One region of the Faecalibacterium sp. BIOML-A4 genome, then DNA from elsewhere that is predicted to be linked to it. Evidence: riboswitches for the same ligand, from Rfam matches in the RefSeq annotation. Region 1 holds a riboswitch; each other region holds the start of a gene.
The links. A riboswitch is a leader RNA that binds a small molecule or an ion and turns the genes downstream of it on or off. The one in region 1 is predicted to bind thiamine pyrophosphate.

Region 2: another riboswitch for thiamine pyrophosphate. It lies ahead of thiD (bifunctional hydroxymethylpyrimidine kinase/phosphomethylpyrimidine kinase); the one in region 1 lies ahead of GKG34_RS04320 (energy-coupled thiamine transporter ThiT).
Region 3: another riboswitch for thiamine pyrophosphate. It lies ahead of thiW (energy coupling factor transporter S component ThiW); the one in region 1 lies ahead of GKG34_RS04320 (energy-coupled thiamine transporter ThiT).

The regions. Positions count from the first base shown of each region.
Region 1 covers NZ_WKZG01000004.1:128,629-133,118, reverse strand. Annotated here, with positions in the region: gene GKG34_RS04335 (DNA glycosylase) at 1-103, shown strand, start outside; gene bilS (flavodoxin family protein BilS) at 196-687, opposite strand; tRNA gene GKG34_RS04325 (tRNA-Ala) at 751-826, opposite strand; gene GKG34_RS04320 (energy-coupled thiamine transporter ThiT) at 968-1,597, opposite strand; TPP riboswitch at 1,680-1,779, opposite strand; gene GKG34_RS04315 (sporulation transcriptional regulator SpoIIID) at 1,890-2,138, shown strand; gene sigG (RNA polymerase sporulation sigma factor SigG) at 2,189-2,956, opposite strand; gene GKG34_RS04305 (sigma-70 family RNA polymerase sigma factor) at 3,513-4,217, opposite strand; gene GKG34_RS04300 (sigma-E processing peptidase SpoIIGA) at 4,266-4,490, opposite strand, start outside.
Region 2 covers NZ_WKZG01000015.1:45,627-50,116, reverse strand. Annotated here, with positions in the region: gene GKG34_RS10830 (CYTH domain-containing protein) at 1-177, shown strand, start outside; gene GKG34_RS10825 (rhomboid family intramembrane serine protease) at 174-806, shown strand; gene GKG34_RS10820 (TENA/THI-4 family protein) at 1,398-2,075, opposite strand; gene thiD (bifunctional hydroxymethylpyrimidine kinase/phosphomethylpyrimidine kinase) at 2,068-2,868, opposite strand; TPP riboswitch at 2,925-3,032, opposite strand; gene GKG34_RS10810 (TIGR00730 family Rossman fold protein) at 3,128-3,664, shown strand; gene GKG34_RS10805 (D-isomer specific 2-hydroxyacid dehydrogenase family protein) at 3,706-4,490, opposite strand, start outside.
Region 3 covers NZ_WKZG01000011.1:26,589-31,078, reverse strand. Annotated here, with positions in the region: gene thiC (phosphomethylpyrimidine synthase ThiC) at 1-1,196, opposite strand, end outside; gene thiE (thiamine phosphate synthase) at 1,399-2,034, opposite strand; gene thiM (hydroxyethylthiazole kinase) at 2,021-2,842, opposite strand; gene thiW (energy coupling factor transporter S component ThiW) at 2,858-3,373, opposite strand; TPP riboswitch at 3,663-3,770, opposite strand; gene GKG34_RS08805 (hypothetical protein) at 3,957-4,193, shown strand; gene GKG34_RS08800 (precorrin-8X methylmutase) at 4,356-4,490, opposite strand, start outside.

The DNA.
Region 1 (4,490 bases):
CATCCGGGACGAGTTTGCCGGGCAGGACCCGTTCCCGCAGTTCGGGCTGGAAGCAGGCATCGTGCAGCAGTACCTGTTCTTTTATAAAAGAAGCGTGGGATAAGAACCGCGGAGCCGCAGGCAGGAGCGTAGGACCATCCGCTAAGCAAAAAAGGCAACGGCTTCCTCTGTTTGAGGAAAACCGCTGCCTTTTGATCATTTTACTGCCTGCTTTAACCGTTCCAGATCTTCTGCATCCGGGTGAGAAAGGGCGTTGTCAAAATTCTCGATCAGTGCATCCAGATTGGGCAGATGGATCGGCTGCTTTTTCATGCCCTCATACCGCTGGCGTACCGAAAGCGGCATCTTGCCCTGACACATATAACGGCCGAAGACCGTGTTGCTCCTGTCCAGTGAACGCTCCACCTTTTTCAGGATCTTGTTGAAATACTCCTCACTGCCGCCAAAGCCGGCGGTGCCAAAAAGGAAGATATTTTTGCCGTGCAGCTGCTTCAAAAAGTCCAAAGTGCTTTCGTCAGCGTTTCCCTTGTCTGTCCAGAAGCCCACATAGAGGTCGTCTGCTTCCATGGCAGCAGGGTCCGGGGTGCCAAAATAGCAGCAGTTTTCCTGTGGCAGACAGGCGTGCAGCGTGTCTGCCAATAATTTTGTGTTGCCTGTTTTACTGCTGAATACGATCGCGTAGCTCATAGTTTCTCCTTTGGTCGGTAACAACAAAAAACACCACACGTTTCCGTGCGGTGCTTTTCCTTCTGGTGGAGAATACCGGGATCGAACCGGTGACCTCTTGCATGCCATGCAAGCGCTCTCCCAGCTGAGCTAATCCCCCAGATGTTTGTGCCGTGCCTGACGACAGGAGTAATTATACCAGCGCTTTGCCGGATTGTCAACAGCTTTTTTGGGATTTTCTGCAAAAAAATTCCCGCCGGGGAAATGCCCTTCCCGGCGGGAAAAATGACTGCGAAAAAACTTACGCTCTTGCGTTCTGCGGGTCGAAGATCTGCGGTGCGACACGGATCAGGATCACCACAAGGACCGTGGTCAGAATGGCTTCGGGCAGCATGTAGGTGGCGTTGTACACGGCACTGTACAGCCAGCACAGACCGTCCACGCTCATGTTGGAGATGCCGGGAAAGCCGATTTCGGTCATCCAGCTGAAAGCGTAGTCGTAGTCCTTCCAGACGATGTAACCGGACAGAAAGCTGCACAAAAAGCGCAGCAGGCACACCACAAAGGCGCTGACACCGACACCCACGGTGCGGCTGCGGAAAGGCTTTGCGATCAGGCAGGCAAAGCCCAGAACCGTGAAGGCCAGAAGGTAGTCCAGCAGCACGCAGCCCACCTGTGCCGTGAGGGTCTGGCAGTATGCCAGATTGCCAAGGCCCTGCACAAGCTGGATCAGGCTGTTGACGAAAGCGGTCATGATGCCCCACTTTGCGCCGTGGCGGTAGCTCATTACCAGAATGGGCACCATGCTGAACAGGGTGATGGAACCGCCGTGGGGCATGAGCGGGATCTGGATCATGCTCAAAACGGTGGACAGGGCGATCATCAGCGCACCCTCCACCAGAATGCGGGTTTTGGAATAGGTTTTGGTCATAGGGATTCCTCTTCTCAGAACAATAGTACACAAAAACAAAATGCGCCCGCTTTCCAGCAGGCGCACGGGGTTTGTGAAAGAACGGACAGTTCTGCAAACTCCCACGCCGGCATTGTCCGGTCAGGTAAAAGGGTACTCCGCAAAACGCGGATCTCAGCCTTTCGGCACCCCTGTTTTTATGTCCATGCAAAAGTATAGCGCGTCCGGCGCAAAAGTCAAGCCCCGGCGGAACATATCTGCCCCGGCCTGTGCATAGGCTGTACCATAAGTTCACAATGGGAGGAGTCTGGATATGAAGGGAGACCCCGAACAGAGGGCGGTACAGCTGGGCGAATATATCGCGGCCAACCGGGCCACAGTGCGTGCGGCGGCAGCGGTGTTCGGGTGCAGCAAGTCCACCGTGCACAAGGATGTTGCGGTGCGGCTGCGGACGCTGCAGCCGGAGCTGTTCCGGCAGGTGCGGGCGGTTCTGGCCTGCAATAAGGCAGAGCGGCATCTGCGCGGCGGTGCGGCCACCCGGCGCAAATACAGCCGCAGATAAAAGACGGCACACTTCCGAACAAAACGGAAGCTGTGCCGCCTTTTTTAGGTTCAGTCCCGGGTGCGGAACTGGCTCAGTGCGCCTTTTTCCAACCGGCTGACCTGTGCCTGACTGATGCCGATCTCCTGTGCCACCTCCATCTGGGTCTTGCCCTGCAGGTAGCGCAGCTCCATGATCCGCTTTTCCCGCGGGGTCAGCCCGGCCACGGTCTGCCGGAACTGCAGCCCGCTGATCCAGCTGTCCTCGCCGTCCGGGTCCCGCACCTGATCGATCACATACATCGCATCGCCGCCATCGGTGTACACCGGCTCTTCCAGACTGATCGGCTCCACCACCGATTCCAGCGCCGCCGTCACTTCCCGGCGGGTGAGCCCGGCGCTCTGGGCAATCTCGTCCATGGTCGGCTCGCGGCCAAGCTGCTTTTCCAGCGCTTCGCGGCTCTGCATGGCCCGGTAGGCGGTATCCCGCAGGCTGCGGCTCACCCGCAGGGCATTGTTGTCCCGCAGAAAACGCCGGATCTCGCCAATGATCATGGGCACGCCGTAGGTGGAGAAGCGCACCGGCTGGGCGGGGTCAAAATGATCGATGGCCTTGATCAGGCCGATGCACCCCACCTGAAACAGGTCGTCCAGATTTTCGCCGCGCTGGGCGAACCGCTGCACCACGCTGAGCACCAGCCGCAGGTTGCCTTCCACCATTTGTTCCCGGGCTGCTGCATCACCGGCGTGGGCGCGGGCCAGCAGCTCCCGTTTTTCGGCTTCGGTCAGCACAGGCAGCTTTGCAGTGTTCATGCCGCACAGCTCCACTTTGTTGTACATCCAAACGCCCCCGGTCTGTTTTGATCTTCACCGGGAGTATGGGATGCGCAGCGGCATTGTATGCGTGGAAAAAACTGTGCGCTTTCCCGTTTGGCAGGAAAGCGCGGCAAAATATTGTTTTTTGTGCGGATCTATGATATGCTGTATTTGCGGCGGCAACGCCGCCATCAGGCGCTGTGCCCACAAACGCAGGCGGCTAGTCCTTACCGGTACTTGGGTGCCGGCTAAAGACGATTTTTTCTTGAAGATCTCGTTCTCCCCGGATGTCCAAGGGCGGAAAGGGGGGATGCACCATGACGTTCGAACAGGTCGTGCTTCTGCTCACGCTTCTCGGCGGAGCAATCTACGTTACGTTTGAAATTACATGGACTGTTTCTCACAGTGATGACAAAAAGAAAAAATGACCGCCTCGAGTCCCAATCCGAGCGGTCATCTTTTCTTGACTAATCCGGTAAGGAACTAGCCGTTTGCAGGGCCAGCGCCTTTTGTAGCTTTATTATACGCGAATCAGCGTGGATTGTCAAGCCCAGCGGGCGGCAGTCCGCGTTTTTTCACCTCACTCGTTTTCCAATTGTACTTTTAAGGTGTGGATGATCCGTTTTTCCAGCCGGGAAATGTAGCTTTGGCTGATGCCCAGTGCGTCGGCGGCCTCCTTCTGGGTGCGCTCAATGCCGTCCGCCAGACCAAAGCGCAGCTCCATGATCTGCCGTTCCCGCGGGGACAGGCTGTCCACGGCCCGGCGCAGCACGGCACGCTCCGCATCCTGCTCCAGCCGCTGGCTGATCTGGTTCTCATCACTGCCCAGAATATCAGAAAGCAGCAGCTCGTTGCCGTCGCCATCCACGTTCAGCGGTTCGTCGATGCTGGCTTCCTGACGGCGGTTGGAGCTTTTGCGTAAGTACATCAGAATTTCATTGCCGATGCAGCGGCTGGCGTAGGTGGCCAGCTTGATGCTGCGCTCCGGCGTGAAGGTGTTCACCGCCTTGATCAGCCCGATGGTGCCAATGCTGATCATGTCCTCGGCAGGCACACCGCTGCTTTCGTACTTTTTGGCAAGATACACCACCAGCCGCAGGTTGTGGGTGATCAGGTCGTCCCGGGCAGCGGCATCGCCTGCAGCCATACGGGAGAGCAGGACCTTTTCCTGTTCCGGGGTCAGGGGCGGGGGCAGGCTGGGCGCGCCCGCCAGAAAATGTGCGCCGCCGCAATAGCCCAGCCGTGCAAGGAGCCAACGCCAGAACCGGTGCAGAACATGAAACATGAATACCCCTCCTGTACATCTATAGATATCGATCGCATCAAACGCTTCTCAGCGGATGCCCAGCTGTACGGCCAGTTCGCTGCCCAGCAGAGCTGTCCATGGCTGCTGTGTTTCCGGGCGGCAGAATGCGGCCAGAATGCCCGCTGCACTGCCTTTGCTGGTGCGCAGGGCCTTGGCCGGAACGGCAGGCAGCACGCAGTGCCCGGCAATGGTGGTGCAGGGCACCAGCCGCACCCGCAGCTCCGGCGGCGGTGCCGTGCCGCAGGCAAAATA
Region 2 (4,490 bases), on a different contig from region 1:
CATGTGGACGAAGGCCAGCCCACCGAGTTCTGGTATGCCGAGGTGGAGTACCCCACGGTGGAAGCAGCCCTTGCATGGCAGCCGGAAAGCTGCGGCCTTGGCGATTACCTCAAGGATGAAGTGACGAACCAGCCCGGCCAGAGCATGGGCGAATACTGGGTGGAGACAAGAGGATGAAAAAAGTAAAACTCAAACTGGAACTGCAGTACAACTCCCCGGTGATCCTCACATTTTTCCTGCTGTCACTTCTGGTGCTGTTCCTCGACCAGTGGACGGATGGGTGGACGACGATGCATCTGTTCTGTGTCTACCGCTCCTCGCTGAAGGACCCGCTGTTCTACATCCGGCTGTTCGGCCATGTGCTGGGCCATGCCAGCTGGGACCACTTTCTGAATAACATGCTGCTGCTGCTCGTTGTTGGCCCGCCAATGGAGGAAAAGTACGGCAGCAAGCCGCTTTTGTGCGGCATGGTGTTCACCGCTCTGGTCACCGGCGTGCTGCAATGCGTGCTGTTCCCGCGTTCAGGGCTGCTGGGCGCGTCCGGCATCGTGTTCATGCTTATCATGCTTTCGTCGCTGGCGGGCTTCTCCGGCGGCATCCCGGTCACCATGCTGCTGGTTGCAGCGCTGTACTTTGGTCAGCAGGTGTACGATATCATTTTTGTGCACGACAATGTAGCAAACTTCATGCACATTGTGGGCGGCTTATGCGGCACTGCCTTTGGCTACTACAGTGCGCTGCACAGCCGCCGCAGGCCGGCAAAAGCGGTGAAGTTTTCCAGCACGAACAGCCGCCGGAAGCGCTGAACCCACTGTGGACATAGGCTGATTTTGAAAAATTTGCAAACAGGTATTGACAAACGAAAAATCCGTGGTTTAATATAGCCAAATTCAATACACTAAACCGTTGAAGCGGAGATAACGGCGAACCATGCCTGTACAGAGAGCCTGCGCAGCTGAGAAGCAGACCGGAAACAGTTCGTCAAGGAAAGTGTGACTTTGCGTTATATTTTCCCGAAATGGACCGCTGAGGGTGCAGGGAACTGCGGAGAACTTTCGCCGCACAGTATTCTGCAACGTAGGGCATACGTCAGTTGCCGGGGATGTGTTGGCATCCCGCCAAGTGCATGGGGTCATGCCCATGAAGTCAGGGTGGCACCGCGGATAAAAGGCCATATTTTATTCGTCCTTGACAGAAGAGAATTCTTCTGTTAGGGGCGTTTTTCTTTTCCACTCCCTCGGCAGAAGAGCCGGGGGAGTTTTTGTTTTAGGGTTCCCTTGTTTCCGGCACTAAGGCTCATGCCTGTGGTTGCGGCCACGAAACCCTGAACAAAACAAATGCACCCGGTTGCTGCGGTTCTACCCACAGGCCGGGTGCATTTTATATTTTAGGAAAAATTACAGGTCACTGCGCGGGAAAGCTGCCATGGCCCAGAAGTTCAGCTCGTGCGCCGAGCAGGCATGGAAGATCTCGCGGCAGCGGGCAAGGCGCTCGTCGCTCAGGCCTTCGCAGACTTTTTCTGCAAACACGGCCCAGTCGCGGCAGGCCGCCTCATAGCCCTTGTCAGCATAGTCCACCACCAGTGTACCATAAAGGGTATCCTGCACGGAAGGCTTTTCTTCCAGCAGTTTCTGGAAGATCCAGCCATAGCTCAGCATACAGGGCAGGCAGGCCATCATGCACTCGGCTGCGCCCTCGCCGTTTTTGGCGGCTTCGATCATAGAGTCCACATAGGCACGGTTCTCCGGCCGCAGCGGCAGGCTCTGGATGCCTTCATCGGTCAGTCCAAAGTGCTTGAGATAGTGCAGGCGGGCTGCATCCTCGCTCTCATTCACGAAGGAAAGCAGGGAATAGTAGGTGCGGATGGTCTGCATATCCTTTGCCTTGGTCATGCCCCAGGCAAACACCTTGGCATATTCCCGCAGGTAAAGACTGTCCTCCACGATGTAGCCCTTGAAGCAGGCTTCATCCAGTGTGCCATCCGCAAGTCTTTCCAGAAATTCCGAATGCAGGCACTGCTCCCACACGGGCAGACTTTCCTGCACCAGCTGCTGCACAAAGGTCTGCTCACTCACCCACAAACTCTCCCTTCAGTGCAAACATATGGTCCATCGGGCCGGAGCCGTGGCCCAGATCCAGCATGGCAGAAAGACAGCCGGAAATGTAGGCCTTTGCGCGCTCCACAGATGCATCCAGATCATAGCCCTTTGCCAGATTGGACGCAATAGCGCTGGACAGGGTGCAGCCGGTGCCGTGGGTATTGGGGTTTGCAATGCGCTTGCCGCGGAACCATTTGCCGCAGCCGTCCCGCCACAGAAGCTCGTCGGCATCGTTGATCTGGTGGCCGCCCTTGCACAGCACGGCACAGTGGTATTTCTCGCTGATCAGCTTTGCAGCGGCCTCCATTCCGGCCGCATCGGTGATCTTCATGCCGGAAAGGATCTCAGCCTCCGGAATGTTGGGGGTGACCACCTCTGCCATGGGCAGCAGCTTTTCGGTCAGTGCCTGCACGGCATCGTCCCGCAGCAGCTTGGAGCCGGAGGTGGCAACCATCACCGGGTCCACCACGATATGCTTTGCGCCATAGGTGTGCAGCTTTTCGGCGATCACACCGATCAGCTCTGCCGAGGATACCATGCCGATCTTGACGGCATCCGGGTAGATGTCGGTAAAAATGGCATCGATCTCCTGTGCCAGAAATTCGGGCGTGGCTTCAAAAATGCCGGTCACACCTGTGGTGTTCTGGGCAGTCAGTGCGGTAATGGCGCTCATGGCGTACACGCCGTTTGCAGTCATGGTTTTGATATCGGCCTGGATGCCAGCACCGCCGCTGGAATCGCTGCCGGCAATCGTCAATGCAGTTTTCATGGTTACAACTTCCTTTGCAAAAAATGCGGAAATGCCCGCAAAGAGGCACCTCCGCACTTTGAAGCAGCAGTATCTCCCTACGTTGGCATTGTCCAAATCAGGTCACAGGTCTGGGCAAACAGCCCACTCTCAGCCTGCTTTTGCAGGCTCCCTTTTTCTGCGTTCAAGAATACCACAGTGCCGCTGCATTTGCAAGGGGATGGCCCTTTTCAATCGGCCCGCTGCGTGGTAAAATGGAAAAAACAAAGGGGGAAATACCATGAACATCACGGTCTATCTTGGAGCAAATGCGGGCAATGATCCTGCGCTGGCGGAAGCTGTCCGGGAACTGGGCAGCTGGATCGGTGCAAACGGGCACCGCCTTGTGTACGGCGGCTCCCGCAGCGGCCTGATGGGCCAGCTTGCCCAGAGCGCGCTGGATGCAGGCGGCACGGTGACCGGTGTGGAACCGCAGTTCTTTGTGCAGCAGGAGCTGCAGCACGATGGCCTGACCAAGCTGATTGTCACCAAGGATATGACCGAGCGCAAGACGAAGATGATCGAGCTGGGCGATGCCTTCATCGCATTCCCCGGCGGCACCGGCACGCTGGAAGAGATCGCAGAGGTAATGTCCAAGGTCTCGCTGGGCCAGTTGGACGCGCCCTGCATCCTGTATGATCTGAACGGCTACTACGACAGCCTGAAAGCACTGCTTGCCAAAATGATCGAGAAAGGCCTTTCCACGCCGCAGCGCCAGCAGGGCATCCGATTTGCGGCGAATCTGGAAGAGATCACAACAATTTTGAATAAAGCCTAAAAGGAAACGCTTCCCCGGCCGGGAAGCGTTTCCTTTTTATATCATTCTCCCAGTGCAGTGCGGATATTTGCAAGCACCTTCTGGCTCAGCAGCACAAAAGCCTGCTTGGTGCGTCCGGCAGAAACATTCGCGCAATGCACATTCTCACGGGCAAAGAAGTCTTCGCCCACCGGGCCGGCAGCGGCACGGGTGTCACAGAAGAAGTGGGTGCCCGGCAGAGCAAGCCACTGTTCCAGAGCAGCAGAGTCAAAGCCCGGGCCGATGGAGGTGTTGAACAGCACCTTGCCTGCGCCCAGCTGTGCAAATTCGTCCTTGCCCAACAGCAGTACGTTCTTGTTCAGGCAGGTGAGCACCACCTCGCTCTCGGTCAGCAGCTGTGCCAGCGGCTTATAGGCCATGCCCACAGCTTCGGCATCCGGCTTGCGGGTGCGGCTGTAATAGGCAATGTCGGCACCCATGAACTGCAGTGCATCGGCGATCATTTTGCCGGACACACCCAGCCCGATGACGCCGACCTTCAGCCCGGTGATCTCCACCGGCTCGTCCCGCAGCATGGGCATCCCAAAACCGTGCAGGATGCCGGTGAGCTCATGCAGGACGTACTCCACAACGCCGCGGTCGCCGTAGTCCCGGATGCCCAGCACTTTGATGCCGCGGGTGCGGGCGTAGGCGATATCCACATTGGCGCTTTCCTCAGAATACAGGCTGCAGCACATGCCGATGTAACGGATATTCGGGCAGCGCTCGATCACATTTTTGCCCATGCGGGAGGTGTAGCTCAGAAGTACAGCATCGGCATCTCCGATACGCCGCACGATCTGGTCAT
Region 3 (4,490 bases), on a different contig from region 1:
CGGATGGCCTTTGCGGTCTCCGGGTCCAGTGCGCAGGCGAACTGTGCATCCCAGTCCAGCACACGGCGGGCATCGCCCATCTTATCGTCGATGTCCCGGGCGTGGGGGATGCCCTTGGCAATATCGGCGGCGTGGGCAGCGATCTTGGAGGCCACGATGCCCTGCTTCACATCGTCCACATTGGGCAGAGCCAGATGCTCGGCGGGGGTCACATAGCACAGGAAAGCTGCACCGCTGGCTGCAGCCACAGCGCCGCCGATGGCAGCGGTGATGTGGTCGTAACCGGGGGCGATATCTGTGACGAGGGGTCCCAGCACATAGAAGGGTGCGCCCATGCAGATGCTCTTCTGCACCTCCATGTTGGCAGCCACCTGATTCAGGGGCACATGGCCGGGGCCTTCCACCATCACCTGCACGTTGTGTGCCCATGCGCGCTTGGTCAACTCGCCCAGACGCACCAGCTCCTCGATCTGGCACACATCGGTGGCGTCAGCCAGACAGCCGGGACGGCAGGCGTCGCCCAGCGAGATGGTCACATCGTGCTCGGCGCAGATCTCGCAGATCTCGTCAAAGTGCTCGTAGAAGGGGTTCTCGTTGCCGGTCATGCTCATCCATGCAAACACCAGAGAGCCGCCGCGGCTGACAATGTTCATCTTGCGCTTGTGCTTGCGGATCTGCTCGATGGTCTTGCGGGTGATGCCGCAGTGCAGGGTAACAAAGTCCACACCGTCCTCTGCATGCAGGCGCACCACATCGATGAAGTCCTGTGCGGTCAGCTCAGCCAGATCGCGCTGATAGTGGATGACCGAATCGTACACCGGCACGGTACCGATCATCACCGGGCACTCGTGGGTCAGCTTCTGGCGGAAGGGCTGGGTGTTGCCGTGGCTGGAAAGATCCATAATGGCTTCGGCACCCATGTTGACGGCGCTCATCACCTTCTGCATCTCCACGTTGTAGTCCTTGCAGTCGCGGGAGACACCAAGGTTCACGTTGATCTTGGTGCGCAGCATGGAGCCGACACCCTCGGGGTTCAAACACTCGTGGTGCTTGTTGGCCGGGATGGCAACCTTGCCCTCGGCCACCCACTGGCGGATCTCCTCGGTGGTGCGATACTCTTTTTTAGCCACGATCTCCATCTGCGGCGTGATGATGCCCTTGCGGGCAGCATCCATCTGAGTGGTATAAGTCTGCATACGCTCTGTTCCTCCAAATGACAGTTTATCTCTGAACAGCAGGGTGCTGGTCATACAAGGGTAGGGAAAGGCAGCCGTCATTCAGAAAAAACAGAACGTTCTGGATGCCGGCACCTGCGCAAAATACGCTTTTCATGTTGGTTTTCTCCATGAATTTTATAACGCGGCCCAAGGTGGTGTCCCCGGTTTGCCGCGGGATCGGTCAGATGATCTGCTCCGACAGGGCTTTCAACTCTTTGCACTCGGTCTCGATGTCGTCTGCTGCAAAGATGGCGCTCACAAGGGCCACGCCATCCACACCGGTGCCCTTGAGCTGCAGGATGTTCTCCTTGTGGATGCCGCCAATGGCCACCACCGGGATGTCCACGGCATCACAGATGGCCTTCAGGGTCTCGTGGGGCAGAACATCCACATCGGTCTTGGTGTGGGTGGCAAAGGCTGCGCCCACGCCAAGGCAGTCTGCGCCGTGCTTGACGGCTTCCAGTGCTTCCTCCACACTGTGGACGGAAACGCCGATCATCATTCCCTCGCCCACACGGGCGCGCACCTGCGCTGCGGCCATATCCTCCTGCCCCACATGCACGCCCTCGGCGTGGCAGCGGATGGCAATGTCCACATTGTCGTTCACAAAGAACGGCACGCCGTAGCGCTGGCACAGAGCATGGATCTCCACAGCCTCTTTCAGAAAAGCTTCGTCGTCCAGCTCTTTTTCACGCAGCTGCACACAGGTGACACCGCCCTTCAGGGCGCTCTCCACCTGTTCATAGAGGGTCTGTTTGCCCACCCATGCGTGGTCGGTGACGGCATACAGAAGCATGTTCTGCTTATCGCACTTCATAGTTTGCTCCTTCTTCCAGCTGATCCGGGGTCATATTGTAAATGGCATCGATGATATAATTGCGGTAGGTGGAGTTGCCGTCCAGCGGGGTCAGGCGCTTGTGGGCGATCTCGCCCGCAAGCCCCATGGCGCACACTGCGGCTGCAGCGGCTTCCAGCGGATGTCCGGGGTTGGCGGTAACGAACGCCGCCGTGAGGGCCGAAAGCTGGCAGCCCGTACCGGTGATGCTGCTCATCATAGCATTGCCGTTGCGGATGCAGTAGGCTTTTTCGGCATCGGCCACGATGTCGATGGCACCGGTAATGGCAATAACGGCACCCGTCTGGGCTGCAAAGGCCTTGGCAAAGGCCACGGCACTGTCCAGATTTTCCTCAGTAACTTTATCGGCCACATCGGCATCCACGCCCTTGGTGGTTCCCGCGCCGGAGGCCAGCGTTTTGATCTCCGAGATGTTGCCGCGAATCACGGTGAACTTTACGTCCCGGAGCAGGCGGAAAGCCGTGTCGGTGCGCAGGCGGGATGCACCCGCACCCACCGGGTCCAGCACCACAGGATGGCCCAGCTGGTTTGCCTTTTTGCCCGCCAGCAGCATGCTGGTGATGGTGCGGCTGTTCAGGGTGCCGATGTTGATGTTCAGACCGCCGCAGATGGTGGTGATGTCCTCCACCTCGGCGGCATCGTCGGCCATGATGGGCGAAGCACCGCAGGCCAGCACCATGTTGGCGCAGTCGTTCACGGTGACGTAGTTGGTAATGTTATGGATGAGCGGGCAGGTGCGGCGCAGGTTCTCGAATTCTGTTTTGAACATTCGGGTGCCCCTCCGTCAGGAAAGGCTCTTCTGCATGCTGTGCAGAGCGCCGGAGCGCTGCAGGCTGTACACCAGCACGCCCGCAATGATGGAACCCACTGCAGTGGAGATGAGGAACGGCACGATGTAGGCATAGAACGCGATGTCGCCGGCGCTCTTGCCCATGAGGAAGATGGCCACCGGGTAAGCGCACAGGCCGCCCAGAATGCTGGTGCCGAACACCTCGCCCACCATGGTGGCAAGGATGTTTTTGGTCTTATGGTACACAAGGCCGCACAGCAGTGCGCCGAACATGCTGCCGGGGAAGGCCATCAGGCTGCCCAGACCCAGCAGATTGCGCAGCAGCGAGGCCACAAAGGCCACGCCCACGCCCCACCACGGGCCAAGCAGCACCGCGCAGGTCACATTGACCATGTGCTGGATGGGTGCACATTTGCTGCCGAACATGGGGAAGCTGAATACGCTGCCCACCACGCACAGAGCGCACAGCATGCCGGCCAGCGCCAGCTTTTTCACAGAGATTTTTTTCATAAGGCAAGGCTCCTCTCCAAACCTGCGGAAGCAGCAAAACCATACAGCGCCTCCGCAAACAGCCCGCACCCGGTGCCAGACCCGGCGCAGGAACTATAAGAAGCGGTCGAGACTTTCTGGTCTCCTCTCACGCCGGAACACGGCTTCCCATCGCTGACGGTCACAAAGCTCAGGGCGCTCCCCCTCAGCCCGCTGCGGCACTTCCGCAGAAAAGTACAAGGTATCCTCCTTAATGGTAATAGGTACACAACAAAAAACAGGAGACACCTTCCGCGGTGCCTCCTGCAAAAAATCATCCATTCTGACTTCCTACGGCGGCATTATCCGCATCAGGTAAAAGGGTCGAAGTTTAAGTACTTCCTCTCAGCCTGCTTCACAAGCTCCCCTGTATTTGATTGTGACTGTATTTTACACCCTTTGCGCACAAATTGCAAGAGGGGGCAAAGGCGCGCACAGCGTTGCAAAACGTTTTTCACGCAGGTTTTGGGGCGTTTCACGCAGGTTTTATTGAAAAAGAAGGTGAACTATGGTATTTTCAAGGTGGACGCATACCCCCCCCGTAAGCAAAAAAGAGGAATTCCGTATGAAGCAGACGACCCTGACCCAAAGGCTGCTCTCAGCCCTCGTGGCGCTGTGCATGGTGCTGAGCGTGTGCGCACCCGCCTTTGCGGATGTGACCGACCCTGATATGGCCAAGGCCGCACAGTGGTGCACCGAGCAGGGCACCATGGGTGCCAAGGGCGACCGCTTTGAGCCCGAAGGCTGGACCCCGAAGTTCAAGGTGATCGAAGTGTGGAACAAGACGTTCCCCGCAGCCTGATGCCGGCAGTGTGGATGCCGTGCTCGGTTCGGACCTTTTCCGTGAAAATGGGGCTGTTGCAAAATAGCTCTCTGAAAAAATCATGAACAAAACCCGGAACCTTTTCTCGGCCAAAACGGCTCAAAAAGGGTTCCGGGTTTTTGATGTTATGCTGTTTCCGCCTTATCCGTTCCACCCTCTGGCAGAGGGGTCCAGCATTTCGGTGGCAGAGTAAATGAGGGCGTTGCAGATGGCTGCAGCCACATTGCTGCCGCCCTTGCGGCCCATGGCGGCGATGGCAGGCACGCCGTATCGCTC